Shumkonia mesophila: one gene and its partner. The protein of the gene in region 1 interacts with the protein of each later gene in a pairwise test. Links are inferred from orthologs where the notes say so. Each region holds a gene or a part of one and is shown in the gene's direction. Other genes may lie near its edges.

Region 1 (14,269 bases):
CGAAATCACCGTCCCCGGCCGTTTGGTTTTCGATTCGGTGCCGGCCGGCCTGAGGGCGCAGCCGACGCTGCTGATCGAGGCGGAAAGCGCCGCCGCCGCCGAGGCGCCGCTCGAGCTCACCTACCTGACCGAGGGGTTGCGCTGGCGGGCCGACTACGCCGCCGAACTCGACGCCGCCGGCAAAACGCTGGCTCTCGGCGCCTGGGCGTCGCTGGTGAACGAGACCGGCGTCGCTTTCGCCGATGCCGACGTGCAGTTGCTCGCCGGGACCGTGCGCCGCGAGGGCGAACGCCCGTTGGCCGCCTTCAAGGGCGCCGCCATGGCGGCCGCCGCCCCGGCCGAGGACGCCATGCGCCGGGAGGCGGTGGGCGACGTCCATCTTTATGCGCTGCCGCGCAAGGCGACGCTCGCCAACAACCAGACCAAGCAGGTGGCCCTGCTGTCGGCGCCGACGGTGCCGGTTACCCGCCAGTATGTCCGCCAGCGCTGGATCGGCGAGACGCCCGAGCGCGGAGGCGCCGTGCCGACAACCTATCGGCCCGCCATCTATGTGAAATTCGCGAACGCCGCCAAGTCCGGCCTCGGCCAGCCGCTGCCGGCCGGGCTGGTGCGGGTTTACCAGCGCGACTCCCAGGGACGCATGCAGTTCACCGGCGAACAGTCGATCGCCCATACGGCGGCCGACGAAGAGGTGGCGCTCAACCTGGGCGAGGCGGTCGATATCGGCATCCAATACCGGCAGACGGCCTTCACCACCGACGGCCTGCCCGAGCGCGCCTTCGAGACGGAGCAGCAGATCGCGCTGACCAACGCCAAGTCCGAGCCGGTAACGGTGCGGCTCGCCGAGCGCTTTCCCGGCGCGGCCAAAATCCTGAGCGAAAGCCAGGCCCACGAGGCCTTCTCGGGCAGCGAGGCCACCTGGACCGTTGCCGTTCCGGCCGGCGGCAAGGCGATGCTGAGTTACCGGGCGCGCGTGCAGCGCCCGCGCTAGGGGGCAATCCCGCGACTTGACGGCGGCGGGAATCGGCCATATGTGCTCGGCGTATCGCGAGCCTGTCGAACGTGGAGTCCCATGGCTGTCCTGCCCATCCTCATCGCCCCCGACCCCCGCCTGAAGGCGAAGTGCCGGCCGGTGCCCGCCGTCGACGGCGCGGTGCGCCGGCTGATGGACGACATGCTTGAAACCATGAAGGCTGCCGACGGCATCGGCTTGGCCGCGCCCCAGGTGGGGGTGTTGAAAAGGGTCATCGTCGTCGCCGCGCCGCATGGCGAGGAGGACGACGACGGCGAGGGCCGATCGCTGGCGCCGTTATGCATGGCCAATCCCGAGATCGTCTGGGTGTCCGATGACGACGAGGCCCGCGAAGAGGGCTGCCTGTCCCTGCCCGAGCATTACGCCGAGGTCATCCGTCCGGCCCGCGTGCGGGTGCGCTATCTCGACGAGACGGGAGAGGAGCGGGAGATCGAGGCCGACGGCCTGCTCGGCACCTGCATCCAGCACGAGATCGATCACCTCGACGGGGTGCTGTTCGTCGACCGCATCTCGGCGCTCAAGCGCGGCATGATCCTGCGCAAGCTGGTCAAGAGCAAGAAACTGAACGGCGCCGCGGTCGGCTGAGCCATAATTTTTTCTCTCGCCCGCCCGCAATTTCTCGAAGATTTCCGGCGAATCCGCTAAGATGCCGCTCCCCCCGGAACCTGGCGCGCCGGCAAGGGCTGCGCCGCACTCTTGCGCATGGAGCCATGCCACCGTGAAACTGGACAAGGTCGAACTTTCGCTGCCGGCCGGCGAAAACTATCCGTTGCCGCGCATGCTTCCCGTCGAGCAGCGCTTTCCCAAGGAGGCGATCGCCGACGTCAGGCAGGCCGTCGAGCGCACCCTGGCGGCGCTGCCGAAGCGCCCCGACGTGAAGGGCAAGCGCATCGCCATCACGGCGGGCAGCCGCGGCATTCCGCACGCCGTCGAGATTCTGAAGACCGTCGTCGACCAACTCAAGGCCTGGGGGGCCGAGCCGTTCCTGGTGCCGGCCATGGGCAGCCACGGCGGCGGCACGGCGGACGGCCAGAAGAGCCTGCTCGAAGGCTACGGCATCACCGAGGCCAGCGTCGGCGCGCCGATCCTGGCCAGCATGGAGGTGGTCGAGACCACGTCGGTGGAGGGCGTTCCCCTTTACTGCGACAAGTACGCCCATGGCGCCGATGGCATCGTCATCCTCAACAAGATCAAGCCCCATTCCAACTACAAGGGCGATTACGAAAGCGGCCTGTGCAAGATGATGGTCATCGGCCTGGGCAAACACCACGGCGCCACGATGTTCCATTCCCTGGGGTTTACCCGCTTCGCCGACATCATTCCCAAGGCGGCGGCCGCGCAGATGAAGGTGCTGCCGGTGGTCTTCGCGCTGGGCCTGGTGGAAAACGCCTATGACGGCCTGGCGGTCATCGAGGCCATCCCGCCGGAGAAGATGGTGGCCCGCGAGAAGGAGTTGCTGATCCAGGCCAAGGACATCATGGGCAAGCTCCTGATGTCGTCCATCGACGTTCTGATCGTCGACGAGATCGGCAAGAACATCAGCGGCCAGGGCATGGACCCGACGGTCACCGGGCGGGCCTCCTCGGGCCTTCCCGGCTTCGTGGCGCTGCCGCTCAAGCGCATCATCATCCGCGACATTTCCGAAGAATCGCATGGCAACGTCGCCGGCATGGGCGTGGCCGACCTGATCACGCTTCGGGTCTTCAACAAGATGGACCTGGGCTCGACCTATACCAACGGCATCACGGCGCGCAACCTCGAAGGGGCGCGCATGCCGATGGTGGTCAACTCGGACAGGCAGGCCATTGCCGTGGCCATCCAGACCTGCGTCGGGCTCGAGCTTGAGAAGCTGCGCATCGTGCGCATCAAGAACACCAAGAAGCTGCACAAGATCCAGATGTCCGAGACCTATCTCGACGAGATCAAGGCGAAACCGGGCTCGTTCGCCGTCCTGGGCGAGGCCAAGCCTTTCGCCTTCGACAACCAGGGCAACCTGCTCGGCTGAAAGGGATGGCCGGCCGGCGCCCCGGCGGCGTCGGCCGAACCCTTGCGGGACCGGCGCTTTCTCATCGTTTTGCCACAATCCGGGCCGAATCTGCCCGCCGAAGACGAACTTTCGGCACCGGGGTTTTGACGATGCCCCCTTGCCGCAGCGCGGCCGTCCCCATACCTAGAAGGGCACGGCCGATTTTTTCGTTGTTTTGAGAAGGGGGTAAAAGATGAAACTGGGTTTCGTCGTTGCCGCGTTGGCGGCTGTTTTGGTTGCCGGTTGTGCCAGTTCGGGGGAGACCCGCAAGGCGGGGACGTTCCTCAATCCGTGGTGCGCGCCCGACGGCTCGGTCGTCTACACGCAGTACGCCAACTCCAAGGGCGAATTCGACGGCGCGAAGGCGTCTGCCGAGAACTGCCCCTGGTACAAGAAGTAGGCCGGTAACCTTCTGCCACCCGGGGCCCGCATGAATGGGACCTCGGGTGGCGGAATGGCCGGAGTCGTCGGCCCGACGACGATCAGAGGAACGGCATTTCCGGCAACGGCACCAAAAACACCTTCGCGAACACGATGTAGAACACGCTGACGATGGCGGCGCCGATCAGCGCGTAGAGGAGCGCGCGTTTTGGGTTCCACGGCTCGAACATGGCCAGCACGGTCAGCGCGGCGAAGACGCCCAATCCCCCCAGCACGAACCCGACGTAGGGCATGACGAGGGCGCTGGCCAGCATCATGGCGACCAGCCCGGCACGCCGGAACGTCGAACCCGGTACGATGGAGGCGTCGACGTCCGGCTGGGGGCGCACGAGGTTCTTGATGATAAAGATCGTCGAGAGAAGGATCATCACGGCGCAGATGGCCGACGGGAAGACATAGGAATCGGCATCCATCAGGTTCCGCGATTCGGCGAGGAAGATGCCGCCGATCACGATGAAGACGGCGGCCAGGATGATGCCTGGGGTGTCGCGTTCAGGCTTGGCCGTCATTTTTTCATCTCCGTGCTAATTCTCCAGCGTTTGGCAATCATCGGGTAGAACAGCGAAACGCCGATGAACGCGATGATGCCCAACGAAATGGGCCGTGCGAAAAACTCGGCCACCACGTTGCCCCGGGCGGTTCCGATGATCCATCCCTGCACGAAGCCCTGTTCGGCGATGCGGCTCAGGATGAGTCCCAGCACGATGGGTGACGGCTTGAAGCCGTAACGATCCAGAACCCAGCCGACAACGCCGAGCCCGATCATGATGACGACATCGGACATGCTGTTGCGGATGGCATAGGTGCCGATGATCGTCATGAAGGCGACGGTTGGCACCAGCAGGGCCTTGGGAACGGTGACGATAAACCGAAAGGCGTAGCGGCCGATCAGCAGGCCGGTCGGAAACATCAGCATCGTGGCGATGAACAGGCCGGCGATGAAGATGTAGACGATCGAACTCTCTTCGCCGACGAACAGCTTGGGACCGGTGCGGATGCCCTGCACGAGCAGGGCGCCGAGGATGACGGCGTCGGGCGGCGTTCCCGGGATGCCCAGCACCAGGGTGGGAATGAAACCGCCGCCGACGGTGGCGTTGTTGGACGATTCGCTGGCCATCACGCCCTCGGGCTCACCGGTACCAAAATGCTCGGTGCGCTTGGAGGCGCGGCGGGCCTCGGAATAGGCGACCAGGCTGGCGATGGAGCCGCCGGCGCCGGGCAGGATGCCGACCAGGGTGCCGATGACTGAACTGCGGACCAGATTGAACTTGTGGCGCCATGACAGGGTCAGCGCCTCGCGCAGCCGGAACCCGCGGCTCTCGGCAGAGACCTTCAGGTGACGCCCCGGGGCGGCGACCAGATCGATCATCACGGGAATGCAGTAAAGGCCGATCAGCGCGGCCACCGGCTCGATGCCGCCGATCAGGGTCTGGGAGCCGAAGGTATAGCGAATGTCGGCGCTGACCTCGGCGACGCCGATGGTGGTGAGCAGCATCCCGAAGCAGCCGCCGATCAAGCCCTTCAGCAGGTGTCCTTCGGAGAGCGCCGAAATCAGCGTCAGGCCAAAAATGGCCAACCAGAAGTATTCGACCGGCCCGAAAGCCAGCGCGATCTCGGCGAGTGGCGGGGCGAGGAGGAGCAGCACGGTGGCGCCGACCAGACCGCCGAACACGGAGGACGTGCAGGCCAGCGTCACCGCCAGATCGCCATCCCCCCTGCGGGCCATAGGATAGCCGTCGAACGTGGTGGCGATGGCCGAAGGCGTCCCCGGTGTCTTCAGCAGGATGGCGGAATAGGCCCCGCCGTAGATGGCGCCGGTGTAGACGGCGCCCATCAGAATCAGCGCCGAGGCCGGTTCCATCGAAAAGGTGATGGGAATGAGAACCGCGATGGCCATTGTCGCGGTCAGGCCCGGCAGGGCGCCAACGACGGTGCCCGCAACCACTCCCGCCAGCGCGATGGCGATGTGGTAGGGAGTCAGGGCAGCCAGGATGAATTCAAATCCACTCATAAACACTCTCCACGGGTTTCCTCCCGTTTTATAGGGGCGCCCCGATCGGAATCGACCGGAGCGCCCGAATATCGTCCGCCGCGGGGATTGCTACTTGATGAGTCCGGCTTCCTTGGACGACTGCAGGATATCGGCCTTCGTTTTGGTCATGAACTTGGTCAGTTCGGGCCCATAAGGGGCATTGACCATGGCGAAGCCGGCGTCTTCCATCTGCTTGATGAAGGCCGGGTCGTCGTTGATCTTCTGGAACATCTGGCCCAGTTTCACGCGCAGGTTCTCGGGCGTCGACTTGGGGACCCCAATGCCGCGATAGGCGCCGCTGACCATGTCAAAGCCCAGTTCCTTGAAGGTCGGCACGTTGGGGAAGTTGGGGTGCCGCTTCTCCATGGCGACCGCCAGCATGCGGGTGCCGGGGTACTGCGAGGGAACCGTCGTGTAGCCCCACGAGGCCGTGACCTGGCCGCCGAGAAGGGCGGTGGTGGATGGCGCGGTGCCGGCGAAGGCGACATAGGCGGTCTTGATGCCGGCCAGGCGATCGAAGGTGACCTGGGCCAAGTGGTTGGCGGAACCCTTGGCCGATCCCGAGAAGGTCACCTTGCCGGGGTTGGCTTTGGCGAAGGCGATCAGATCCTTGACCGTTTTGAATTCGCTATCGTCCTTCACCACGATGGCGTCGGGCGAGAAATGGAACATGTGGACGTTGGTCATCTCGTCGGTGGTGTAGCCGACGTCCTTCTGGGCCGGCTGCAGCACGATGTGCGGCAGGTTGGTGCCCATGACCGAATAGCCGTCGCCGGCCATCGTATTGAGCTGCGCCCAGGCCACCGCGCCGCCACCGCCGTCCTTGTAGGAAATCACCAGATCCTGGTTGAACAACTTCTTGAAGTAGGGCTGCTGGAAGCGGGCCGTGACGTCGGATTCGCCGCCCGGCTTGAAGGGAATGATGTAGTTGATGGGCTTGTCGGGGAATTCCGCCAAGGCGGTGCCCGCCAGTCCTAACGTCAGAGCGACCGCCGCGGCCGCCGTCGTCAACGCGATCTTGCCATATGTTTTCATGGTCTTCTCCTGATTGTGCACATCCCTGTCGTACTTAACGCGAGTGCCCTATGTGGTTCGGGCCGCCCTCTTGCGAGAAGCGGCCCGTCCATTCTGCTTTTTTTAGGCGCTGCGGTACAGCTTGGTCATGACGAATTCGCGATGGCCAAGGGCCTCGGCCGCCGTCAGGCGGCCGTTGGCGGTTCGTATGGTCATGTCGATCAGCTTGTCGCCGGCCTGATCGAGGTTCATTTCGCGGCGCAGGATGCCGGAAACGTCGACGTCGATGTGCTCGCTCATGGTGCGTACGGTGCGCGGGTTGGCGCTGAGCTTGATCACCGGCTCGATCGGATTGCCGATGATGTTGCCCTGTCCCGTCGGGAACAGGTGCACGACGTAGCCGGCGGCGGCCTGCAGGGTCACGCACTCGGCGGCGGCCGAGGAAGTGTCCATGAAGTAGAGGCCGGGGCCCTTCGTCGGGGCTTCGCCCGGCTGCAGAACCTCGATGTACTTGGCCTTCTTGCCGATCTTCTGGAGGTTGCCGAAAGCCTTTTCCTCGATGGTGGTGAGTCCGCCTTCGATGTTGCCCTTGGTCGGCTGCGAGTCGGAAAGGTCGTCCGTCTTCACGGACAGGATGAAGTCGTTGTAGTCGTTCCAGGTCTTGAGGAACTTCTTGCCGATCGCGGGGGTCTTGCCGCGGGTGGCGCAAACCTGCTCGGCCCCGGTGATCTCCGAGGTTTCGCCGAAGCAGGTGGTGGCGCCCCAGGCGTCCATCTTGTCGATCAGGTTGCCGACCGTCGGGCACGAGGCCAGCCCCGAGGTGGTGTCGGATTCGCCGCACTTGACCGAAACCCACAGGTCCTTGACGGGGCATTCGGCGCGGGTCAGCTCGCTGGCCCACTGCACGTATTCCTTGGCCTTGCGCGAGGCGGCGGCGATGGTGGCGATGTCGCCGTTCTTCTCGATGGCGAAGCCTTCGCACGGCTTGCCGGTCTTCCTGACGCCGTCGACGATGCGCTGCGTCCACAGCGGCTCGATGCCGATGACGATGCAGGCGGCGACGTTCGGATTGGCGCCGGTGCCGATCATGGTGCGGAAATGCAGTTCGAGGTCTTCACCGAACTGCAGCCGGCCGTAATGGTGCGGCAGGGCCATGGTGCCCTTGATGTTGTTGGCGACCGCCTCGCAGGCGGCGTTCGACAGGTCGTCCAGCGGCAGGATCACGACATGGTTGCGGACGCCGACCCGGCCATTCTCGCGGCGGTATCCCCAGAAAGTTGGTTTCTTCATGGTTACCACCTCTTCGTCTTGGTGTTGTGAACGTGGACGTGCCCGCCCTTGTCGATGTTGGCCACGGCCTTGCCGATGTCGTTGTTGTACTTGATGACGGTGTCGCCCTTCTTGATGACGGCGAGCGCCACCTTGTGTCCCAACGGAATGGGGTTGAGGGCCTTAATCTTGATGGTCTTGTCGGTGTCCATCACCCAACCGGTCAACTGCTGACCGGCGGTGACACCCTCCACGACGACCACGCCGACGGTATCGGCGGAGTCATGAACCAGGAAATCTGGAGCTGCCACGGTGTCCTCCCTTGGCTTGCATGATACATGCGAATGACGAGAACCAAAACTGAATGACGAGAGCCAAAACTATTGAGCTTGACGTGCCCCTGTCAATGCCAAAGGATATATCTTATATAAGACCATAGAACATAAGGTTGTTTCCGGGAGCGGAATGCACGGGCGAGGCTGCTGGCTCCCCGGGGAGAGGTTGGAATGGCAGAAAGCGTTGCGAACGGGGCGGCAAATCGGGCCGGGGACGCGCCCCGGCCGGGCGGCGACGTCGATTTCCGGCCCCTTTACAAGCAGATCAAGGATTCGATCATCCAGCAGCTCATCGCCGGCGACTGGCGGCCCGGCGACAAGCTGCCCAGCGAATTCGAGCTGGCCGCCCGCTACGGGGTCAGCCAGGGCACCGTGCGCAAGGCGCTCGACGAACTGACGGCGCAGAATCTGTTGGTGCGCCAACAGGGGCGGGGAACCTTCGTCGCCACCCACAATCCGCACCGCGCGCTGTTCCACTTCTTCCACCTCATCGGCAAGGACGGCTCGCGCCAGCTGCCGAGCAGCCGGGTGCTGTCGTGCACGACCCGGCGCGCCACGCGGGAGGAGGAGGAAAGGCTGGATCTCAAATCCGGCAACCAGGTGATCCAGATCGATCGCATCCGCGACCTCGGCGGCCGGCCGACCATCGTCGAGCGGATTTCGCTGTCGGCCAAGAAGTTCAGCGGCCTGGCCAAGATGTCGCGGGACGGCCTGCCCAACACCCTCTACGAGCTTTACGAGGAACGCTACGGGGTCACCATCTACCAGGCCGAGGAGTACCTGCGGGCCGTCGCCGCCACCGAGCGCGAGGCCGAGTTGTTGGGCATCCAGCCCGGCCAGCCGTTGCAGGAAATCGCCCGCCTGGCCATGAGCATCGACCGCAAGCCGGTGGAATGGCGGGTCAGCCGCTGCCTGACCACCGAGCATCGCTACATCTGCGTCATCGACTGACCGGCCGCCGGTGGCGTGCGCTGGCCCTTGCCAAGCGCCCGCCGGCTGTGCTTACAGGAAGCCTGCGATGGCAACTGGCGAGCCCCGATCCATGTCGCGTCTTCGTCTCATCTTCATGGGCAGTCCCGATTTCGCAGTGCCGGTTCTGGCCGCGCTGATGGAGGCCGGCCACGACATCGCCTGCGTCTACGCCCAGCCGCCCCGCCCGGCCGGCCGCGGCCATCAGGAGCGGCCGGCCCCGGTTCACGCCTTCTCCGCCGCGCGCGGCCTGGCCGTGCGCACGCCGCTCAGCCTCAGGAAAAGCGAGGCCGAGCAGGACGCCTTCGTGGCGCTGGGCGCCGATGCCGCCGTGACCGCTGCCTACGGCCTGATCCTGCCGAAACGGGTGGTCGAGGCGCCCAGGCTCGGCTGCCTCAACGTCCACGCCTCGCTGCTGCCCCGCTGGCGGGGCGCCGCCCCCATCCAGCGGGCCATCCTGGCCGGCGACAGCGAAACCGGCGTCACCCTGATGCGCATGGACGAGGGTCTCGACACCGGCCCCATCCTGCTGATGGAACGCGTGCCGATCACGCCCGACACCACCGCCGGAACGCTGCACGACGCCTTGGCCGAGGTCGGCGCCCGCCTGGCCGTCGAGGCGCTGACCGGGCTGGTCGAGGGGCGGATCGCGCCCAAGCCCCAGCCGGCCGAGGGGGCGACCTACGCCGCCAAGCTGGAGCGCGGGGAAAGCCGGCTCGATTGGCGGCTGCCGGCCGTCGATCTGGAGCGCCGCGTACGGGCCTTCCAGCCGTCGCCGGGCGCCTGGTGCGAAGCCGCCGGCAGCCGTCTCAAGGTGCTGGCGGCGCGCGCGCTGCCCGGGCGTGGCCAGGCGCCGGGAACGGTGGTGGACGAGGCCCTCACGGTGGCCTGCGGCGAGGGCGCGCTCCGCCTGGAGCGGGTGCAGCGCGAAGGCAAGGCGCCGACCGACGCCGCCGCCTTCCTGCGTGGCTTCGCCGTGCCCGCCGGTTCGCGGCTGGCCTAGGGCCTTAAGGGGACCGCCGCCCATGCCCCGTTACCGGCTCATCGTCGAATACGACGGCGCCGACTTCGTCGGCTGGCAGCGCCAGGAGAACGGGCTCGCCGTCCAGCAGGTCATCGAGGAGGCGATCCTGCGCTTTTGTGGCGAGCGGATCACCACGTTCGCCGCCGGGCGTACCGATGCCGGCGTCCATGCCCTGGGCCAGGTGGTGCATTTCGATCTCGTCCGCGAGGCCGGCCCCGACACCGTGCGCGACGCCATCAACTTCCATCTGCGGCCGGCGGCGGTGGCGGTGCGGACCGCCGAGCGGGTCGCCGACGATTTCCACGCCCGCTTTTCGGCCGTCGGCCGGGCCTATCTCTATCGCATCGCCAACCGGCGAGCGCCTTTGGCGCTCGATCGCGGCCGCGCCTGGTGGGTGCCGGTGCCGCTGGATGCGCAAGCCATGCACGAGGCGGCCCAGGGGCTGATCGGCCGCCACGACTTCAGCTCGTTCCGCGCCGCCGAATGCCAGGCCAATTCGCCGGTGAAGACGCTTTCCGCCATCGAGGTGGCCCGCGACGGCGACGAGATCCGGGTGACGGCCCGGGCGCGCTCGTTCCTGCACCATCAGGTGCGCAACATGGTGGGGACGCTGAAGCGGGTGGGCGAGGGAAAATGGAGCGCCGGCGACGTTGCGCGTATCCTCGCCGCGCGCGACCGCGCGGCGGCGGGGCCGACGGCGCCGGCCTGCGGCCTTTACCTGACCGAGGTCTTCTACTGATTCCTAGAGCAGGCTGTCGGCGAAGCCGTTGAGCAGGAGGCCGAGCACGACGTCGAGGGCCACCAGGGGCACGGCATGGAGCCCCGGAAGGGCGAGCGCGATGCGCGCCACGAACCAGGCGTAGACGAGAACGGCCACGAGGGCGGCCAGCGCGATGAAACCCGCCGCGCCGCCCGCCAGCAGGCCGGCCACCGAAAGGATGGCGACCGGCAGGTAAAGGACGTTCTGCCACACCGAGGCCCAATTGTAGGCGACGATGTAGCGGACGTAGTGCCGTTCGCGGTCGATCAGGCGGGCCACCGTGGCCATGACCAGGGGATAGATGACCCAGCCGATGACGTAGGCGATCAGCTCGATGGCCAGGAAGCGGGCCGGCGTCCCCTCGGGAAGATCGCCTTGCAGGCGGACCGCCAGCAGCAGCAGGTAAAGCGGCAGCACGATGACGGCGGCGAAGAAGGATTTCCAGAAGCCGCCGGGCGTGGCGTCGAAGTAGGCCAAGCCGCCGGCATCGAAGCGGGCCAGACGGTACGCGCCGTACAGGGCCCGCAGGATTTCGTTCACGCTGGGCACGGCGGGTCCGCGAAGTAGCCGGCGAGCAGGCGGCGGTAAACCTCGGTCAGGCTGACGAGATCGGCCACCGTCACCGCCTCGTCCACCTTGTGCCCCGTGGCGCTCGAAAGGCCGAACTCGGCCACCGGGCAGAGGTTCCTGATGAAGCGGGCGTCGGAAGTGCCGCCGCCGGTGTCCAGCGCCGGCGTCCGCCCGGTCGCCCCGCGAATCGCCGTCGCCAGGCGGTCCGTCCACGGGCCGGGCGGGCACAGGAAGGATTCGCCCGATACCTCGCAGGCCAGGTCGAACCGCCCGCCTACCTCGGCGCAGCGCTGGCCGATCCAGGCCTTCAGCGACTCGCCCGAGTGCCGGTCGTTGAAGCGCACATTGAAGCGCGCCGTCACCTTGCCGGGAATCAGGTTGGTGGTCGGGTTGCCGACGTCGATCGAGGTGACCTCGGCGCGCGACGGCTCGAAATGGGCGGTTCCTTCGTCGAGCGGCCGATCGGCGATGGCGGTCAACATCCGCATGAGGCGGCGGATGGGGTTGTCGGCGTGCTGTGGATAGGCGGTGTGCCCCTGCGTGCCGTACACCGTCAACAAGGCGTTGAGGCTGCCGCGCCGGCCGATCTTGACCGTTTCGCCCAGCGCCTCGCGGTTGGTCGGCTCGCCGACCAGGCAGTGGTCGGGTATCTCGCCCTTGGCCTTCATCCACTCCAGGACCTTGACCGTGCCGTTGATCGCCGGGCCTTCCTCGTCGCCGGTGATAAGCAGGCTGATCGAGCCCTTGAAGCCGTCCCGGCGACCCTCCAGGAAGGCCGCGGCGGCGGCCACGAAGGCGCCGATGGCGCCCTTCATGTCCACCGTGCCGCGGCCGATCAGCCGGCCGTCGATCACCTCGCCGGCAAAGGGCCCGGCCGACCAGGCGCCGACATCGCCCGGCGGCACCACGTCGGTGTGCCCGGCGAAACAGAAGTGGGGCCGCCCGGTGCCGAGGCGGGCATAGAGGTTGTCGACGTCGGGCGTGCCGGCCTGCGAGAACTTGAGCCTGTGACAGGTGAACCCGAGCGGGACCAGGGCGCCCTCCAGCACCGCCAGCGCGCCGGCGTCGCTTGGCGTCACGCTGGGACAGCGCACCAGGGCGCGGGTGAGATCGACGGGGTCGAGGCGGGCGGCCACGGTTGGCGGCTATTCCCTGAGCAGTTCGTTGATCGAGGTCTTGGAACGGGTTCTCTCGTCGACTTTCTTGACGATGACGGCGCAATAAAGCCCCGGTCCCGGCGAACCGTCGGGCAGCGGCTTGCCCGGCATGGTGCCCGAAACCACCACCGAATAGGGGGGCACGCGGCCCATGTGGACCTCGCCGGTGGCGCGATCGACGATGCGGGTCGAGGCGCCGAGATAGACGCCCATGGAGAGCACCGATCCCTCGCCCAGGACCACCCCCTCGGCGACCTCGGAGCGGGCGCCGATGAAACAGTTGTCCTCGATGATGACCGGGCCGGCCTGCAACGGCTCCAGCACGCCGCCGATGCCGGCGCCGCCCGAGATGTGACAGTTCTTGCCGATCTGGGCGCACGACCCCACGGTGGCCCAGGTGTCGACCATGGTGCCCGAATCGACATAGGCGCCGAGGTTGACGAAGCTCGGCATCAGCACGGCGCCCGGCGCGATGTAGGCCGAGCGCCGCACCACGCAGTGGGGCACGGCGCGGAAGCCGGCGGCGCGGAAACGTGCCGCGTCCCAGCCGTCGAACTTCGAGGCGACCTTGTCGAACCACTGCGCCTTGCCGGGGCCGCCGGGGATGACGGCCATGTCGTTCAGGCGGAACGACAGCAGCACCGCCTTTTTCAGCCACTGGTTGACCTGCCAGGCGCCGTCCCGTTTCTCGGCGACGCGGGCCTTGCCCGAATCCAGAAGGTCGAGGGCGGCCTCGACGGCGTCGCGGACCTCGCCTTCGGTCGTCAGGGTGATGGATTCGCGCGCCTCCCAGGCGGCGTCGATGATGGGCTGCAGGGTGCTGATTGTCATGGGTGTCCAACAATGGTCTGAACAAGGGAACGGTCGGCCCCCGAACATGGGCAAGTGGCCGGCGTCTGTCAACAACGGCCAGCGAAGGTCGACGGGTCAGGCGGATCGGCGGAAGGGCCCCGCCGCCGCGTCTTCCAGCCACGCGATGAGGTCGTCCGCCACATGGTGCACGTGGCCGTCGGCGGCGCCGGTGCGGCCCCAGTCGGTGTCGTTGCGCAGCCACACCGTCGTCATGCCGAGCGCCGCCGCCGGCGCCAGGTTGCGGGCGATGTCGTCGACCATGACGGCAGCGGCGGGCTTCGGCACGTACCGGCGGACCAGGGTGGCGTAGGGCGCCGGCTCCGGCTTCGGTACGAAGTCGCCGTCGGCGATGTCGAAGATGGCGTCGAAGCGGCGGGCGACGCCCAGTCGTTCCAGCACGCGCTCGGCATGGTCCGAAGACGCGTTGGTGAAGATCAGCTTGCGTCCGCCCAGGCGCTCCAGGGCGGCATCCAGTCGGGGGTTGGGGGCGATCATGGCGAGATCGACGTCATGGACGTAGGCCAGAAAGGGGACGGGGTCCATGGCGTGTTCGATCATCATGCCGCGCAACGACGTCCCATAGCGCACGAAGTAGTCCCTCTGGAGTTGGAAGGCCGCCTCGGGATCGAGGTCGAGGAAGCGCCCGATGTAGTCCCGGATGCGCTGGCTGACGTGCACGAATAGGCTGTCCACCGCCGGATAGAGGGTGTTGTCGAGATCGAAGATCCAGGCGCCGCCGTCGCCGACAGAGACACCCGTGGAAGGAGAAGCCGGAAAATCGAGAGGC
Region 2 (14,323 bases), on another replicon or contig:
GATCGTGCGCGAGCTCACCGGCGGCGTCTACTTCGGCGAGCCGCGCGGCATCGAGACGCTGCCCGACGGCACCCGGCGCGGCGTCAACACCCAGGTCTACACCACGCCCGAGATCCAGCGCGTGGCGCGCGTCGCCTTCGAACTGGCCCGCAAGCGCGCCAACCGCCTGGTCTCGGCCGAGAAGGCCAACGTCATGGAAAGCGGCCTTCTGTGGCGCGAAGAGGTGCAGAAGCTGCACGACGCCGAATTCCCGGACGTCCAGCTCACCCACATGTACGCCGACAACTGCGCCATGCAGCTGGTGCGCAATCCCAAGCAGTTCGACGTCATCGTCACCGACAACCTGTTCGGCGACGTGCTGTCCGACGAGGCCTCGATGGCGACCGGGTCCTTGGGCATGCTGCCCTCGGCCTCGCTCGGCGCCGCCGACGCCAAGGGCCGCCGGCGCGCCATGTACGAGCCGGTGCACGGCAGTGCGCCCGACATCGCCGGCAAGGGCATCGCCAATCCGCTGGCCACCCTGCTGTCGTTCGCCATGATGCTGCGCTATTCCTTCGACATGGCGGAAGACGCCAACCTTATCGAGCAGGCGGTGAAGAACGTGCTCAACGGCGGCCTTCGCACCGCCGACATCATGCAGAAGGGCAAGGCCCGCGTGTCGACGACGGTGATGGGCGAATCGATCGTCAAGGAACTGGACAAGCTGGCCGCCTGACCTAATTTCGGGGACACCATTAATTTCGGGGACACCATACTAAATTCGGACGCCTTCGCCTCTTGCGTGGTTTCTGCCCGAATTTAGTATGGTGTCCCCGAAATTCCGGCACGCCGCGAAATTTACCGGCCGCCACGCAGCTTGCCCTTGCATTTGCCCGGGCTTCTGGATAATGCTGGCGGCCGACGGAGTTCGAAAGACGATGATGGATCGTTCGTTCACAGGGTTCGCTCACAAGGCAATCGGCGCCGGCATGGCCCCGAAGGCTGCGTTCGCGCGCATTTCCGTCACCGGCACGACCACCACCACCACTAAAGCGAAAACCGTGGGGTAGCGCGGGCCGGACGCATTCTTACGAATGACCGAAAAAGGCCCGCAGGATGTCCCTGGCGGGCCTTTTCGTTGAGGGCCATATGCAACAGCAAGACGCGGCCGCGAGGGGTCGCTCCAATCGGGAGAAAACAACAATGGGCTACAGAGTTGCCGTCATGGGCGCCACGGGTAACGTCGGGCGCGAAATTCTTGCCATCCTGGACGAACGGAACTTCCCGGCCGACGAGGTCGTCGCCCTGGCGTCCGAGCGCTCGGTCGGCAAGGAGGTGTCCTTCGGCGAGAAGAAGATCCTGAAGGTTCAGGACCTCGCCAAGTTCGACTTCAAGGGCATCGACATCGTGCTGTCCTCGCCGGGCGCCAAGGTGTCGGCCGCCCATTCGCCGCGGGCCGCCGCCGCCGGCGCCGTGGTGGTCGACAACACGTCGTACTTCCGCATGGAGCCGGACATTCCGCTGGTGGTGCCGGAAGTCAACCCGGAGGCCATCGCCGGCTACAAGAAGCGCGGCATCATTGCCAACCCCAACTGCTCGACCATCCAGATGGTGGTGGCGCTGAAGCCGTTGCACGACATCGCCAAGATCAAGCGCGTCGTGGTGGCCACCTACCAGTCCACGTCGGGGGCCGGCAAGGAAGCCATGGACGAGCTGTTCAACCAGACCAAGGGCATCTACGCCAACGAGCCGGCCAGCCGGCACCAGAAGAAGTTCACCAAGCAGATCGCCTTCAACGCCATTCCCCATATCGACATGTTCATGGACGACGGGTCGACCAAGGAAGAATGGAAGATGGTGGTCGAGACCAAGAAAATCCTCGACGCCGGTATCGAGGTGTTCGCCACCTGCGTGCGCATCCCCACCTTCATCGGTCACGGCGAGGCGGTGCACGTGGAGTTCGAGAAGCCGATCACCGACGAGCAGGCGCGTGCCGCCCTGCGCAAGGCGCCCGGCGTCGTGGTGATCGACAAGCGGGCCAACGAGGGCTACGCGACCCCGGTCGAATGCGCCGGCGAGGATGCGACCTTCGTCAGCCGCATCCGCAAGGACCCGACGGTGAAGAACGGCATCGGCTTCTGGTGCGTGTCGGACAACCTGCGCAAGGGCGCCGCGCTCAACACCGTGCAGATCGCCGAGGAACTGATCAAGACCTACCTCAAGAAGTAGATGCCAGGGCGGCAACGGCCGCCCAAGATTTCCGGACGTAAATGCAGCCTCGCCGGGCGGTTCCGACCGCCCGGCTTTTTTTGTTCGGGCAGGAAGCCATGAGGATGCGGTCCAGTCGGCGTCACAACGTTCCTTCCCCTTGTGGCGGGGCCTTCCGAGGCGAACAGTCTACTGCTGTCGGAAGATGCCCCCCTGCACCCGGATTGCCGCCACGCACTCCGCGACGCTCAGCCTCGCGGTGTCCAGTCGCAAGGGCGCGCGGTCCCATGGGTGGTAGTCGCGGTCGATCACTGCGGACCAGTCGGGCAGCCTGAGGCCGGTAATGTCGGGCACCCGGCCCTCGACCCGGCGGCGGTGTTCCGTCGCGTCGGAGCAGACGATTTCGACCTCCAGCACGACGGCACCGGCCCGCCGGCCGAGGTCGCGCCACGCGTCGCGGGTGATCATCCAGGGGTTCACGCAGTCGGCCACAACGGTGCGGCCGAGGCGCAAGTTGTCGTGCGCTACAGCATGGGCGGCCCGGTATCCTGCGTCGTCAAGCGAGCCGGAGAGGGCGCCACTGTCGCGCATCGCCTGCTCGATGGTGTCAATGCGCAGCCAGACTGCGCCTAGTTCCCCGGCCAGTTGGAAGGCGACCGTCGATTTGCCGGTTCCGGGAAGCCCGGAGAAGACTATGAGTACCGCCATCGGGGACCACCGCTGCCGCATCGGAAAGGAGCATCGAGTGAACTCCGTTCGCGGGCGTGGCACAAGTGGCCGGGTGGCACCGACGTTATCACCCGCATCCCAAAGCCACATCGAAGAGTTGCTGCCTTGGGCCTGTCCCTCCGCCGCCAACTTCAGGGCTGTGGCCTGAAAACGAGGGAGGGGGACGTTGCGGCACCCCAAATGCAACGGGCCGGCCGCTGGGAGGCGGCCGGCCCGAGGACGTAATGCTTAGGCGTCGGTCAAGCGTCAGATGACGCCCTTGTCCTTCAGCGCCTTCACCTCGTCGGCGGCAACGCCGAGCTCGCCCAGGATTTCGGCGTTGTGCTCGCCGAGCTTGGGGGCGGGGCGGAAGAACTCGCCCGGGGTGCCCGACAGGCGGGCGGTGATGTTGTGCATGGGCAGCGTGCCCAGTTCCTCGTCCGGGACCTCGACGATGATCTCGCGGTCCTTGACGTAGGGATGGTCGATGAGGTCGGCGATGTCGCAGATGGGGCCCACCGTGATGCCGGCCTTGTCGAAGAAGTCGAGGATGTATTCGCGATCGTGCTTGCCCATGAAGGCGCTGACGATCTCGTCCAGTTCATCGACGTTCTTCAGGCGGTCGGAGTTGGTCTTGAAGCGGGCGTCCTCGATCAGCGCTTCCTGGCCGATCGACTTGGCGAACTGCTCCCACATGCCCTGGGTCGAGGCGGAAAGGGCCACCCACTTGCCGTCCTTGGCCTGGTAGGCGTTGCGCGGCGCGGCCATGGTGAAGCGGCTGCCCAGGCGCTTCGGGACCTTGCCGGTGACCTTGTAGTTGGCCGGCAGCGGGCCCTGGATGGAGAACAGCGGATCGAACAGCGGCAGGTCGATGACCTGGCCCTTGCCGCCGTTGACCTCGACCTCGCGGATGGCGGCCAGGATCGCCGAGGCGCCGGTCAGGCCGGCGATCATGTCGGCCATGGCGAACGCCGGCAGCACCGGCGGCCGGTCCTCGAAGCCGTTGGAGGCGGCGAAACCGCTCATCGCCTCGATCAGGGTGCCGAAGCCGGGCTTGTGCTTGTACATGCCGTCCTGGCCCCAGCCGGAAATGCGCACGATGACCAGCTTGGGGTTGATCTTGTGCAGTTCGGCCGGCGCCATGCCCATCTTTTCCAGGGTGCCGGGGCGGAAGTTCTCGACCAGGCCGTCGGCGGTGGCGACCAGCTTGGAGAACAGTTCCTTGGCCTTCTCTTCGCGCAGGTTCAGCGTCAGGCTGCGCTTGTTGCGCGAATAGACCTTCCAGTGGGTGGAGACGCCCTGGGTCTTCCATCCGCGCAGGTCGTCGCCCTTGTCGGGGGTTTCGATCTTGATGACGTCGGCGCCGAAATCGGCGAGCAGGACGGTGAGTTCGTTGCCCGCCACCACGCGGGTCATGTCGAGAATGCGAAGGCCCTTCAGGGGGCCTTTGGCGTCGGGCTTGAAATTCCTCATTGTAGTCCTCCCGATTGGCGGAGAATTGTTTGGCTGTCCCTGGGGATATGGGAAGTGTCACTCGTTACCGCCGGTATGGCGGCGAGTCAATTCCGGCCGGCGGGCGTTCCCCAAAGCACGAGAGATTTTTCACCATGTGGCGACGCGGCGGCGGATGGAGCCTCCACATCGTGAAATCGCTGTTGAAGGGGAGGGGGAGTCCGCCTAACGTGCTTTGGGAAACGCATGGTCCCAGGGCCATGTGGCCGCCGGGACGGCAGGTTTCCTTTTCCATTTCGAAGGGCGGCAGGGACGGTCCCTCCCCGCCCGACAGCGGTTTCCAACAAGCTCGGGTAGATCAATGAATATTCACGAGTATCAGGCGAAGCAGCTGCTTGCCAAGTTCGGCGTGACGGTGCCGCGCGGCGGCGTTGCCTACACGGCCGAGGAGGCCGAGGGCGTCGCCAAAACCCTTGGCGGGCCGGTGTGGGTCGTCAAGTCGCAGATCCACGCGGGCGGCCGCGGCAAGGGCAAGTTCAAGGAAGAGAAGGCGGGCAAGGCGGGCGGCGTGCGCGTCGTCAAGTCGATCGAGGACGTGAAGGCCAACGCCGGCCAGATGCTGGGCTCGACCCTGGTCACGCACCAGAGCGGTCCGGCCGGTAAGGAGGTCAAGCGGGTCTATATCGAAGAGGGCTGCAACATCGCCCGCGAATGCTACCTCAGCATGCTGATCGATCGCGCCAAGTCCTGCGTCACCATCATGGCCTCGACCGAAGGCGGCATGGACATCGAAACGGTGGCCGCCAAGACGCCCGAGAAGATCGTCAAGGTCTCGGTCGATCCGGCCACCGGCATCCAGCCGTTCCACTGCCGCAAGGTGGCCTTCGGGCTCAAACTCGAAGGGGCGCAGGTCGGCGCCGCCGTCAAGTTCCTGATGGGCATGTACAATGCCTTCCTCAGCCTCGACGCCAGCCTGGTCGAGATCAATCCGCTGGTGGTCACCGGCGAGGGCGCGGTCATCGCGCTCGATGCCAAGATGAACTTCGACGACAACGGCCTGTTCCGCCACAAGGACGTGCAGGAACTGCGCGACGAGTCCGAGGAGGATCCGGCGGAGCGCGAGGCGGCCAAGCACTCGCTCAACTACATCACGCTCGACGGTTCCATCGGCTGCATGGTGAACGGGGCCGGCTTGGCCATGGCCACCATGGACATCATCAAGGTGCACGGCGGTTCGCCGGCCAACTTCCTCGATGTCGGCGGCGGCGCCACCAAGGAGCGTGTCACCGCGGCCTTCAAGCTGATCCTGTCCGACCCCAAGGTCGAGGGCATCCTGGTCAACATCTTCGGCGGCATCATGCGTTGCGACGTGATCGCCGAAGGCGTGGTGGCCGCGGCCCGCGAGGTCAGCCTCAACGTTCCGCTGGTGGTCCGCCTCGAGGGCACCAACGTCGAGGCCGGCAAGCAGATCCTGGCCAAGTCCGGGCTGCCGATCATTTCGGCGGACGACCTGGGCGATGCCGCCGCGAAGATTGTCAAAGCGGTGAAGGAGGCCGCCTGATGTCCGTACTCGTCAACTCAAAGACCAAGCTTCTCGTCCAGGGCATCACCGGCGGCGAGGGCACCTTCCACACCGAGCAGGCGATCGCCTACGGCACCAAGGTCGTCGGCGGCGTCACCCCGGGCAAGGGCGGCCAGAAACACCTCGACGTGCCGGTGTTCAACACCGTCGCCGAGGCGGTCGCCACCACCGGCGCCAATGCCACCGTGATCTACGTGCCGCCGCCATTCGCGGCGGACGCCATCCTGGAGGCGGTCGACGCCGAGCTGCCGCTGGTGGTGTGCATCACCGAGGGCATTCCGGTGCTCGACATGGTGCGCGTCAAGCGGGCCATGCGCGGGACCAAAACCCGGCTCATCGGCCCCAACTGCCCCGGCATCATCACGCCCGGCGAATGCAAGATCGGCATCATGCCCGGCCACATCCACCGCAAGGGCAAGATCGGCATCATGTCGCGTTCGGGCACGCTGACCTACGAGGCGGTGGCGCAGACGACGGCGGCCGGTTTCGGCCAGACCACCTGCATCGGCCTGGGCGGCGATCCGGTCAACGGCACCAACTTCATCGACTGCTTCGAGATGTTCCTGGCCGACCCCGAGACCGAGGCGATCATCATGATCGGCGAGATCGGCGGTTCCGCCGAGGAGGACGCGGCCGACTTCCTCAAGAAGTCGAAGGTGAAGAAGCCGACGGTCGGCTTCATCGCCGGCGTCACCGCCCCTCCCGGCCGTCGCATGGGCCATGCCGGCGCCATCATCTCGGGCGGCAAGGGCACGGCGGGCGACAAGATCGAGGCGATGAAGAGCGCCAACATCGCGGTCGCCGAAACGCCGGCCTCCATCGGCAGCACCATGGTGAAGCTTCTCAAGAAGTAGTCCGTACCTCTTCGCGGACGTCCAGTCGACAGGGCGCGGCCTCAGGGCCGCGCCCTGTTCGTTTGAGCCTCCGTCCCGCGAATCGAGCGGCGAAACGGCCGCCCGGCTTTGGGGCCGATGCACCGAGTGCGCCCCGCCGTCTCGCCGTCAACCGGCGGCTTCGTCACACGGCGGACGATTCCCATCCGCCACTCCGTCGATGAAAACGGCACGAATCCGCGAGGAAGAGTCTCGTCGGTTGTGAATCGCCTTCACGGATTAATGTTCGAAAACGAAAAGCAATACGCCAATTCGAAAACCAAAGATTGACAAAATTTTCGGCTTTGAACAGTATCGATTTGCCCCTCCATACGCGGGCGGGCCAAGAAAAAGAGCGGCGCCGGCCATGACAACCGGGCGCTGTACACCGCGGAGGCTTGGAGGCGATCGTGACGGGGCACAACCTCGTAGAGATGGAGGCCGCTTGCCGCAGAACCGGTTTTTCGGCGGACCAACGGCCAATATCCGGACAAAATAAAGGCCTTTTGGCAACGCTGGCCGATGACGGCCGCTGCCCGGGGATTGGGTCCATCCGCGAGCGTGGGTTGCAGTGCCTTGCGCGCTGGGGACGGAACCCCGACGCCGCCGATGGCGGGGAGGTCGCCCCGTCCGGCGCGATGCGGTGGCGATTCGCTTTCGATCATCGATACGGATAGGGACGGGCGGGGCGGCGAACGGGTCGGCGGCGCGACCCGGTGCACGAAGCAAGAGGACGGCGATCAAGGCGCGAATAGAGTAGCGATCATACAAACATCGGTGATGGCACGATGAGGATCGGACTGGACCAGGTGACGTTGCGGGTGGGAACGGCGACCCACATCTATCCGACGACTGTCGATCTCGCGCCGGACTCCCTCAACATCCTGCTTGGCCCCACGCTTTCGGGAAAGACCACCCTGATGCGCCTGCTCTGCGGGCTCGACCGGCCGACGGCGGGGCGCGTGTGGGTCGACGACGCCGACGTCACCGGCGTTTCGGTCCGCCGGCGCGACGTCGCCATGGTCTACCAGCAGTTCATCAACTATCCGTCCTTCACGGTTTACGACAACATCGCCTCGCCCTTGCGCCGCGCCGGCGTTGCCAAGGCCGACATCGACCGGCGGGTCCGCCAGGTGGCCGAAATGCTGCGCATCGACGGCCTGCTGGCCCGGCTGCCCGCCGAGCTCAGCGGCGGCCAGCAGCAGCGCATCGCGCTGGCCCGCGCGCTGGTCAAGCGGGCCCGCCTGCTGCTGCTCGACGAGCCGCTGGTCAACCTCGACTACAAGTTGCGCGAGGAACTGCGCCAGGAACTGCGGGCCATCTTCGAGATGCGCCAGTCCTGCGTCGTCTACGCCACCACCGAGCCGCTGGAGGCGCTGATGCTGGGCGGCAATACCCTGGTGGTCGACGGCGGCCGGGTGCTGCAGGCGGGGCCGACCATCGACGTCTACAACCGCCCGGCCAGCGAACGGGTGGGCGCCGTGTTCAGCGATCCGCCCATGAACATGATCGAGGGCAAGGTGGAAGGCGGCGCCGCGCTGCTGGGGGCCGGCCTTCGGGTACCCCTGGCCGGCCATCTGGCGGGGCTTGCCGACGGCGTCTATCGCTGGGGGGTGCGCACCAACCACCTGGCGCTGTCCCGGCGCCACGTCGCCGACATCGAAATCGAAGGCGTGGTGGAACTGGGCGAGATCAGCGGCTCGGAAACCTTCGTCCACGTCGCCCACAACGGCGTTTCCTGGGTGGCCCAGGAGGAGGGCGTGCAGCGGTTCGGCATCAACGACGCCATCCGCGTCTACGTCAATCCCGGCGCCTTCTTCGTATTCGACCGCGCGGGGGCGCTGGTGGCGGCGCCGTCGGGCGGCGCTCCCAGGCTGCTGGGGGAGGTGGCCCATGGCTGAAATTCATCTCGACGGGGTGGCCCATTCCTACCTGCCCAATCCCCGCGACGAGGCGGACTGGGCCTTGAAGCCAATGGATCACGTCTGGCAGGACGGCGACGCCTATGCCCTGCTCGGCCCCTCGGGATGCGGCAAGACGACCCTGCTCAACGTCATCTCCGGGCTGATCAGCCCGAGCCACGGGCGGGTGCTCTTCAACGGCCACGACGTGACGACCACCAAGACCGAGCACCGCAACATCGCCCAGGTGTTCCAGTTCCCGGTCATCTACGACACCATGACGGTCTTCGACAACCTGGCCTTCCCGCTGCGCAACCGCGGCATCGACGAGACGACGGTCAAGGTCAGGGTCCACGAGGTGGCCGAGATGCTGGACCTCGTCGTCCACCTCGGCAAGCGGGCCATCGGGCTGCCGGCCGACGCCAAGCAGAAGATCTCGCTGGGCCGCGGACTGGTGCGCTCCGACGTCGCCGCCATCCTGTTCGACGAGCCGCTGACCGTCATCGATCCCCATCTCAAATGGCAGCTTCGGCGCAAGCTCAAGGAGATCCACGAGCGCTATCGGCTGACCCTCATCTACGTCACCCACGACCAGAACGAGGCACTGACCTTCGCCGACCGGGTGGTGGTGATGTACGAGGGCGGGGTGCTGCAGGTCGGCACGCCCCAGGAACTGTTCGAAACGCCGTCGCACCGCTTCGTCGGCTATTTCATCGGCAGCCCGGGCATGAACTTCCTGCCCTGCCGGCTGACCGCCACCGGCGCCGAGGTGGCGGGCCAGGCCATTCCGCTTTCCGATGCCGTGCTGACCCAGGCGGTGGGAGCCTCGGTGCTGGAGATCGGCGTGCGCCCCGAATCCATCCGCCTGGCCGACGGCGGCGCCGGGCTGGCCGTCCAGGTCGCCGACGTCGAGGATCTGGGCGCGCGCAAGATCGTCACCTGCCGGCTGGGCGAGCACGTGCTGAAGGTGAAGGTGTCGGCCGGCCAGACGGTTCCGGCCGAGCGGGCCACCATCCAATTCAACCCCCACCTGACCTGGCTTTACGCCGACGGTCGCCTGGTGCGCTAGAGGGAGCCGGCGATGGACAAATGGCAAAACAACCGGGCGTGGTTCATGGTCCTGCCGGTCTTCGTGGTGGTGGCGATCTCGGCCATCATCCCGCTGATGACGGTGGTCAACTATTCGGTCCAGGACATCTTCGGACCCGGCCAGAGCGTCTTCGTCGGCACCGAGTGGTTCAAGGAGGTACTGACCGACCGCCGCCTGCACGAGGCGCTGTGGCGTCAGTTCCTGTTCTCCGGGCTGGTGCTGCTGATCGAGATTCCGCTGGGCGTGCTGATCGGGCTGGCCATGCCCAAGAAGGGCTGGACGGCCTCGCTCACGCTGGTCCTGCTGGCCCTGCCGCTGCTCATCCCGTGGAACGTCATCGGCACCATCTGGATCATCTTCACGCGTCCCGACATCGGCCTGTTCGGCGCCGCCATCAACACGCTGGGCATCCGCTTCGACCATACCGCGGCGCCGCTGGACGCCTGGATCACGGTGATGCTGATGGAGGTGTGGCACTGGACGCCGCTGGTGGCGCTGCTCGCCTATGCCGGCTTGCGGGCGATCCCGGAAGCCTATTTCCAGGCGGCGCGCATCGACGGCGCCTCGGCGTGGGCGGTGTTCCGTTACATCCAGTTGCCCAAGATGCGCGGCGTCCTGACCATCGCCGTGCTGCTGCGTTTCATGGACAGCTTTTTGATCTATGCCGAGCCGTTCGTGCTGACCGGCGGCGGGCCCGGCAATTCCACGACGTTCCTGTCCATCCACCTGGTGAAGATCGCGGTCGGCCAGTTCGACCTCGGGCCGGCGGCCGCGTTCTCGATCATCTATTTCCTGATCGTGCTGCTGTTCAGCTGGCTGTTCTACCAGGCGCTGCTCAGGGTCGGCACCGGAGAAAAGCGATGAGAGTGCGCAAGAGAACCTTGGGCCTGGTCCTCTACCTCGTCCTGTTGCTGCTTCCGATCTACTGGATGCTCAACATGTCGCTCAGGACCAACGCCAACATCCTGGGCGAATTCGCCATCATCCCGACCGAACTGACGCTCGGCAACTACATCAAGATCTTCACCGACGAGGCCTGGTATTCGGGTTACATCAATTCGATCGTCTACGTCAGCATGAACACGGCGATCTCGCTTTTGACGGCGCTGCCCGCGGCCTACGCCTTCTCGCGCTACCGCTTCCTCGGCGACAAGCACATGTTCTTCTGGCTGCTGACCAACCGCATGGCGCCGCCGGCGGTGTTCCTGCTGCCGTTCTTCCAGCTCTATTCGACCTTCGGCCTGATCGACACCCACATCGCGGTGGCCATCTCGCACCTGCTGTTCAACGTGCCGCTGGCGGTGTGGATTCTGGAAGGCTTCATGTCGGGGGTGCCGCGCGAGATCGACGAGATGGCCTACATCGACGGCTACAGCTATCCGCGTTTCTTCCTTACCGTCTTCGTGCCCCTGATCCGCACCGGCATCGGGGTGACGGCCTTTTTCTGCTTCATGTTCTCGTGGGTCGAGCTGTTGTTCGCCCGCACGCTGACCACCACCAACGCCAAGCCGATCGCCGCGGTGATGACCCGCACGGTCAGCGCCAGCGGCCTGGACTGGGGCCTGTTGGCGGCGGCCGGGATTCTCACCATCGTGCCGGGCGCCTTGGTGATCTGGTTCGTGCGCAACTACATGGCCAAGGGCTTCGCCCTCGGCCGGGTGTGAGAGGAGACGGACCATGGCTCTTGCGTGGATGGCATGGACGCTCCCAACGGTGATCTTCTTTTGCACCATCGGCGTGATCCTGGCCGCCATGACGGTCTGGCAGGTGGTGGCGCCGAGCGCCGAGCGGCGCGGCTGGCTGCCCATCCCGACGACGCCGGGCGACCGCCTGTTCGTCGGCCTTCTGGGCAGCGCCTACATCCACTTGGCCTGGATTGGCCTCAGCGACGCCACGCTGTGGGGGGCCTTCGCGGTTTCGCTGGTCTGGCTGATCGGCATCCTCAGGTGGGGGTGACGGCAGAAAATTGAGGAGGGAGAGTTTCCCGCCGGCCGGTGTTTCGGCCTTCACCGCGGCGGCGGCAACCGGGCAACCGGAACGGCTTCAAGGCCGGTAGGAGGCGAAAGATGACGACGATGTCAAGGGAGAGGCTAAGACGAGCCCTGATGGGCGGGGCGGTCGGCGCCTCGTTCGTGCTTTCGGCCGGCATGGCCAGCGCGGACATGGCGGCGGCGCAGAAGTGGGTCGACAGCGAATTCCAGCCCTCGACCCTCACCAAGGACCAACAGATGAAGGAGATGGAGTGGTTCATCAAGGCGGCCGCGCCCTTCAAGGGGATGTCGATCAAGGTCGTCTCGGAAACCATTCCGACCCACGAATACGAATCGAAGACGCTGACCAAGGCGTTCGAGGAAATCACCGGCATCAAGGTGACGCACGACCTGATCCAGGAAGGCGACGTCATCGAGAAACTGCAGACGCAATGGCAGTCGGGCGAGAACATCTACGACGCCTATATCAACGACAGCGACCTCATCGGCACCCACATGCGCTACGGCTTCGTGGTGCCGCTTTCCGACTGGATGTCCGGCGAGGGCAAGGACGTGACGTTGCCGACGCTCGACATCGACGACTTCATCGGCAAGTCGTTCACCACCGGGCCGGACGGCAAGCTCTACCAGCTTCCCGACCAGCAGTTCGCCAACCTCTACTGGTTCCGCTACGACTGGTTCCAGCGCGCCGATCTCAAGAAGAAGTTCAAGGACAAGTACGGTTACGAGTTGGGTGTGCCGGTCAACTGGTCGGCCTACGAGGACATCGCCGAGTTCTTCAGCAACGATGTCAAGGAAATCGACGGCACCGTGGTTTACGGGCACAACGATTACGGCAAGAAAGCCCCCGACCTCGGCTGGCGGTTCACCGATGCCTGGCTCTCCATGGCCGGCGAAGGCGACAAGGGCGTTCCCAACGGCAAGCCGGTCGACGAATGGGGCATCCGCGTCGACGGCTGCACGCCGGTCGGCGCCTCGGTCAGCCGGGGCGGCGGCGCCAACAGTCCGGCCGCCAAGTACGCGCTGACGAAGTACATGGATTGGCTGCGCAAGTACGCCCCTCCGGGCGCGCTCGGCATGGACTTCTACCAATACCTGCCGTTCCTGGCCAAGGGTAACGTCGCCCAGCAGATCTTCTGGTACACCGCTTTCACCGCGACGATGGTGGAGCCGGGCCCGACGGTCAACGCCGACGGCACGCCCAAGTGGCGCATGGCCCCCTCGCCCCACGGTCCCTATTGGGAAGAGGGCATGAAGCTCGGCTATCAGGACGCCGGTTCGTGGACCCTGATGAAAAGCACGCCGGTCGACCGCCGCAAGGCGGCGTGGCTGTTCGCCCAGTTCACGGTGTCGAAGACCGTGGACGCCAAGAAGAGCCATGTCGGGCTGACCTTCGTGCGCGACAGCACGGTGAAACATGCGAGCTTCACCGAGCGTGCGCCCAAGCTGGGCGGCCTGGTCGAGTTCTACCGCAGCCCGGCCCGCGTCTCATGGACGCCGACCGGAACCAACGTGCCCGACTATCCGAAGCTGGCCCAGTTGTGGTGGCAGAACATCGGCGAGGCGGTGGCCGGCGAAGTGAGCGTCGATCGCGCCATGGACAACCTGGCCCGCGAGATGGACCGGGTGATGGAACGCATCGCCCGTTCCGGCGCCCAGAAGGAATGCGGCCCGAAGCTCAACGAAGAGAAGGACCCGGCCTACTGGTACGCCCAGCCCGGCGAGCCGAAGCCGAAGCTGGCCAACGAGAAGCCCAAGGGCGAGACGGTCGACTACGACAAGCTGATCCAGGCCTGGCGGGAAGGCCGCGTGAAGTAACCTCCCGTTGCTGAACGGGTGGGCCGGCGTTCGGCCCACCCGTCTTTTTTGGGGGAAACAAAACCGGTGTCTGGGGGGGAAGTCCGACGCATTCCGGCGATCGACGTGGCGCGATTCTATGGGATCGTGCTGGTCTATTACGGCCATGTCGTCGAGAGGATGATGTATCTCGGCAGCCCGGTCGCGGCCCATCACTACAAGTTCATTTATTCCTTTCACATGATCCTGTTCTTCCTGCTGGCCGGATTCATCGCCAAGGAGAGCGTGCAGGACCTCGGCCTCAAGGATTTCGTCAAATCGCGGCTGGCCTCGCGCTTCGCGCCGTTCGTCTTTTTCAATCTGCTGCTGGCCTTGCTCAGCCTGGGGGTGCCCCGCGACTTTCCGCCCATTCCGCTGGCCAGCCCCGGCGATTATCTGACCGCCACGGTCCAGACCCTGACTACGCTGCCCATCTTCGACATCCCGACATGGTTCCTGATGAGCCTGATCACGGTCGAGATCCTGCATTACGCCGTCTTCCGCTTTCTGCGCGCCTCCGACCTGCGCATCCTGGCCGCCGCCGCCGTTTTCTACCTCGCCGGCTATGCGCTGAACCGCGAGGTCCAGTTTTTCGACCCGGGCCGCTCGATGACCAACTACTGGTTCTTCAACGAGGCGCCCGTCGTCTACGCCTTCTATCTGTTGGGCGTCGTCCTGCGGCGGCGGGGGTTCCTGACGGGGCC

Evidence for each region.
Region 2: the proteins of def (region 1) and ODR01_RS00910 interact in binary tests that used the Escherichia coli proteins (3 or more experiments, as listed by UniProt). The link is inferred for Shumkonia mesophila from one-to-one orthologs.

What each region holds. Positions count from the first base shown.
Region 1 is NZ_JAOTID010000016.1:70,624-84,892, reverse strand. The notes cover bases 1-2,845. They hold def (peptide deformylase), read left to right. Parts: upstream 1-1,072; coding sequence 1,073-1,618; downstream 1,619-2,845. Other genes in these bases: ODR01_RS21260 (hypothetical protein), read left to right, coding at 1,752-2,845; ODR01_RS21270 (DUF4139 domain-containing protein), read left to right, coding at 1-991. Outside these bases: more of ODR01_RS21260, read left to right, coding at 2,846-3,038; ODR01_RS21255 (hypothetical protein), read left to right, coding at 3,253-3,459; ODR01_RS21250 (tripartite tricarboxylate transporter TctB family protein), read right to left, coding at 3,542-4,009; ODR01_RS21245 (tripartite tricarboxylate transporter permease), read right to left, coding at 4,006-5,511; ODR01_RS21240 (tripartite tricarboxylate transporter substrate binding protein), read right to left, coding at 5,602-6,567; ODR01_RS21235 (UxaA family hydrolase), read right to left, coding at 6,670-7,836; ODR01_RS21230 (SAF domain-containing protein), read right to left, coding at 7,839-8,126; ODR01_RS21225 (GntR family transcriptional regulator), read left to right, coding at 8,322-9,101; fmt (methionyl-tRNA formyltransferase), read left to right, coding at 9,193-10,122; tRNA pseudouridine(38-40) synthase TruA, read left to right, coding at 10,145-10,882; ODR01_RS21210 (hypothetical protein), read right to left, coding at 10,886-11,452; dapE (succinyl-diaminopimelate desuccinylase), read right to left, coding at 11,440-12,609; dapD (2,3,4,5-tetrahydropyridine-2,6-dicarboxylate N-succinyltransferase), read right to left, coding at 12,619-13,461; ODR01_RS21195 (pyrimidine 5'-nucleotidase), read right to left, coding at 13,558-14,269. UniProt on the Escherichia coli protein: Removes the formyl group from the N-terminal Met of newly synthesized proteins. Requires at least a dipeptide for an efficient rate of reaction. N-terminal L-methionine is a prerequisite for activity but the enzyme has broad specificity at other positions.
Region 2 is NZ_JAOTID010000001.1:198,755-213,077, reverse strand. The notes cover bases 297-3,195. They hold ODR01_RS00910 (aspartate-semialdehyde dehydrogenase), read left to right. Parts: upstream 297-1,182; coding sequence 1,183-2,208; downstream 2,209-3,195. Other genes in these bases: ODR01_RS00900 (CaiB/BaiF CoA transferase family protein), read right to left, coding at 3,163-3,195; ODR01_RS00905 (AAA family ATPase), read right to left, coding at 2,377-2,895; ODR01_RS00915 (hypothetical protein), read left to right, coding at 918-1,049; leuB (3-isopropylmalate dehydrogenase), read left to right, coding at 297-715. In the rest of the region: more of leuB, read left to right, coding at 1-296; more of ODR01_RS00900, read right to left, coding at 3,196-4,368; sucC (ADP-forming succinate--CoA ligase subunit beta), read left to right, coding at 4,709-5,908; sucD (succinate--CoA ligase subunit alpha), read left to right, coding at 5,908-6,783; ODR01_RS00885 (ABC transporter ATP-binding protein), read left to right, coding at 7,590-8,702; ODR01_RS00880 (ABC transporter ATP-binding protein), read left to right, coding at 8,695-9,771; ODR01_RS00875 (carbohydrate ABC transporter permease), read left to right, coding at 9,784-10,656; ODR01_RS00870 (carbohydrate ABC transporter permease), read left to right, coding at 10,653-11,456; ODR01_RS00865 (DUF2160 domain-containing protein), read left to right, coding at 11,470-11,748; ODR01_RS00860 (ABC transporter substrate-binding protein), read left to right, coding at 11,940-13,601; ODR01_RS00855 (acyltransferase family protein), read left to right, coding at 13,668-14,323.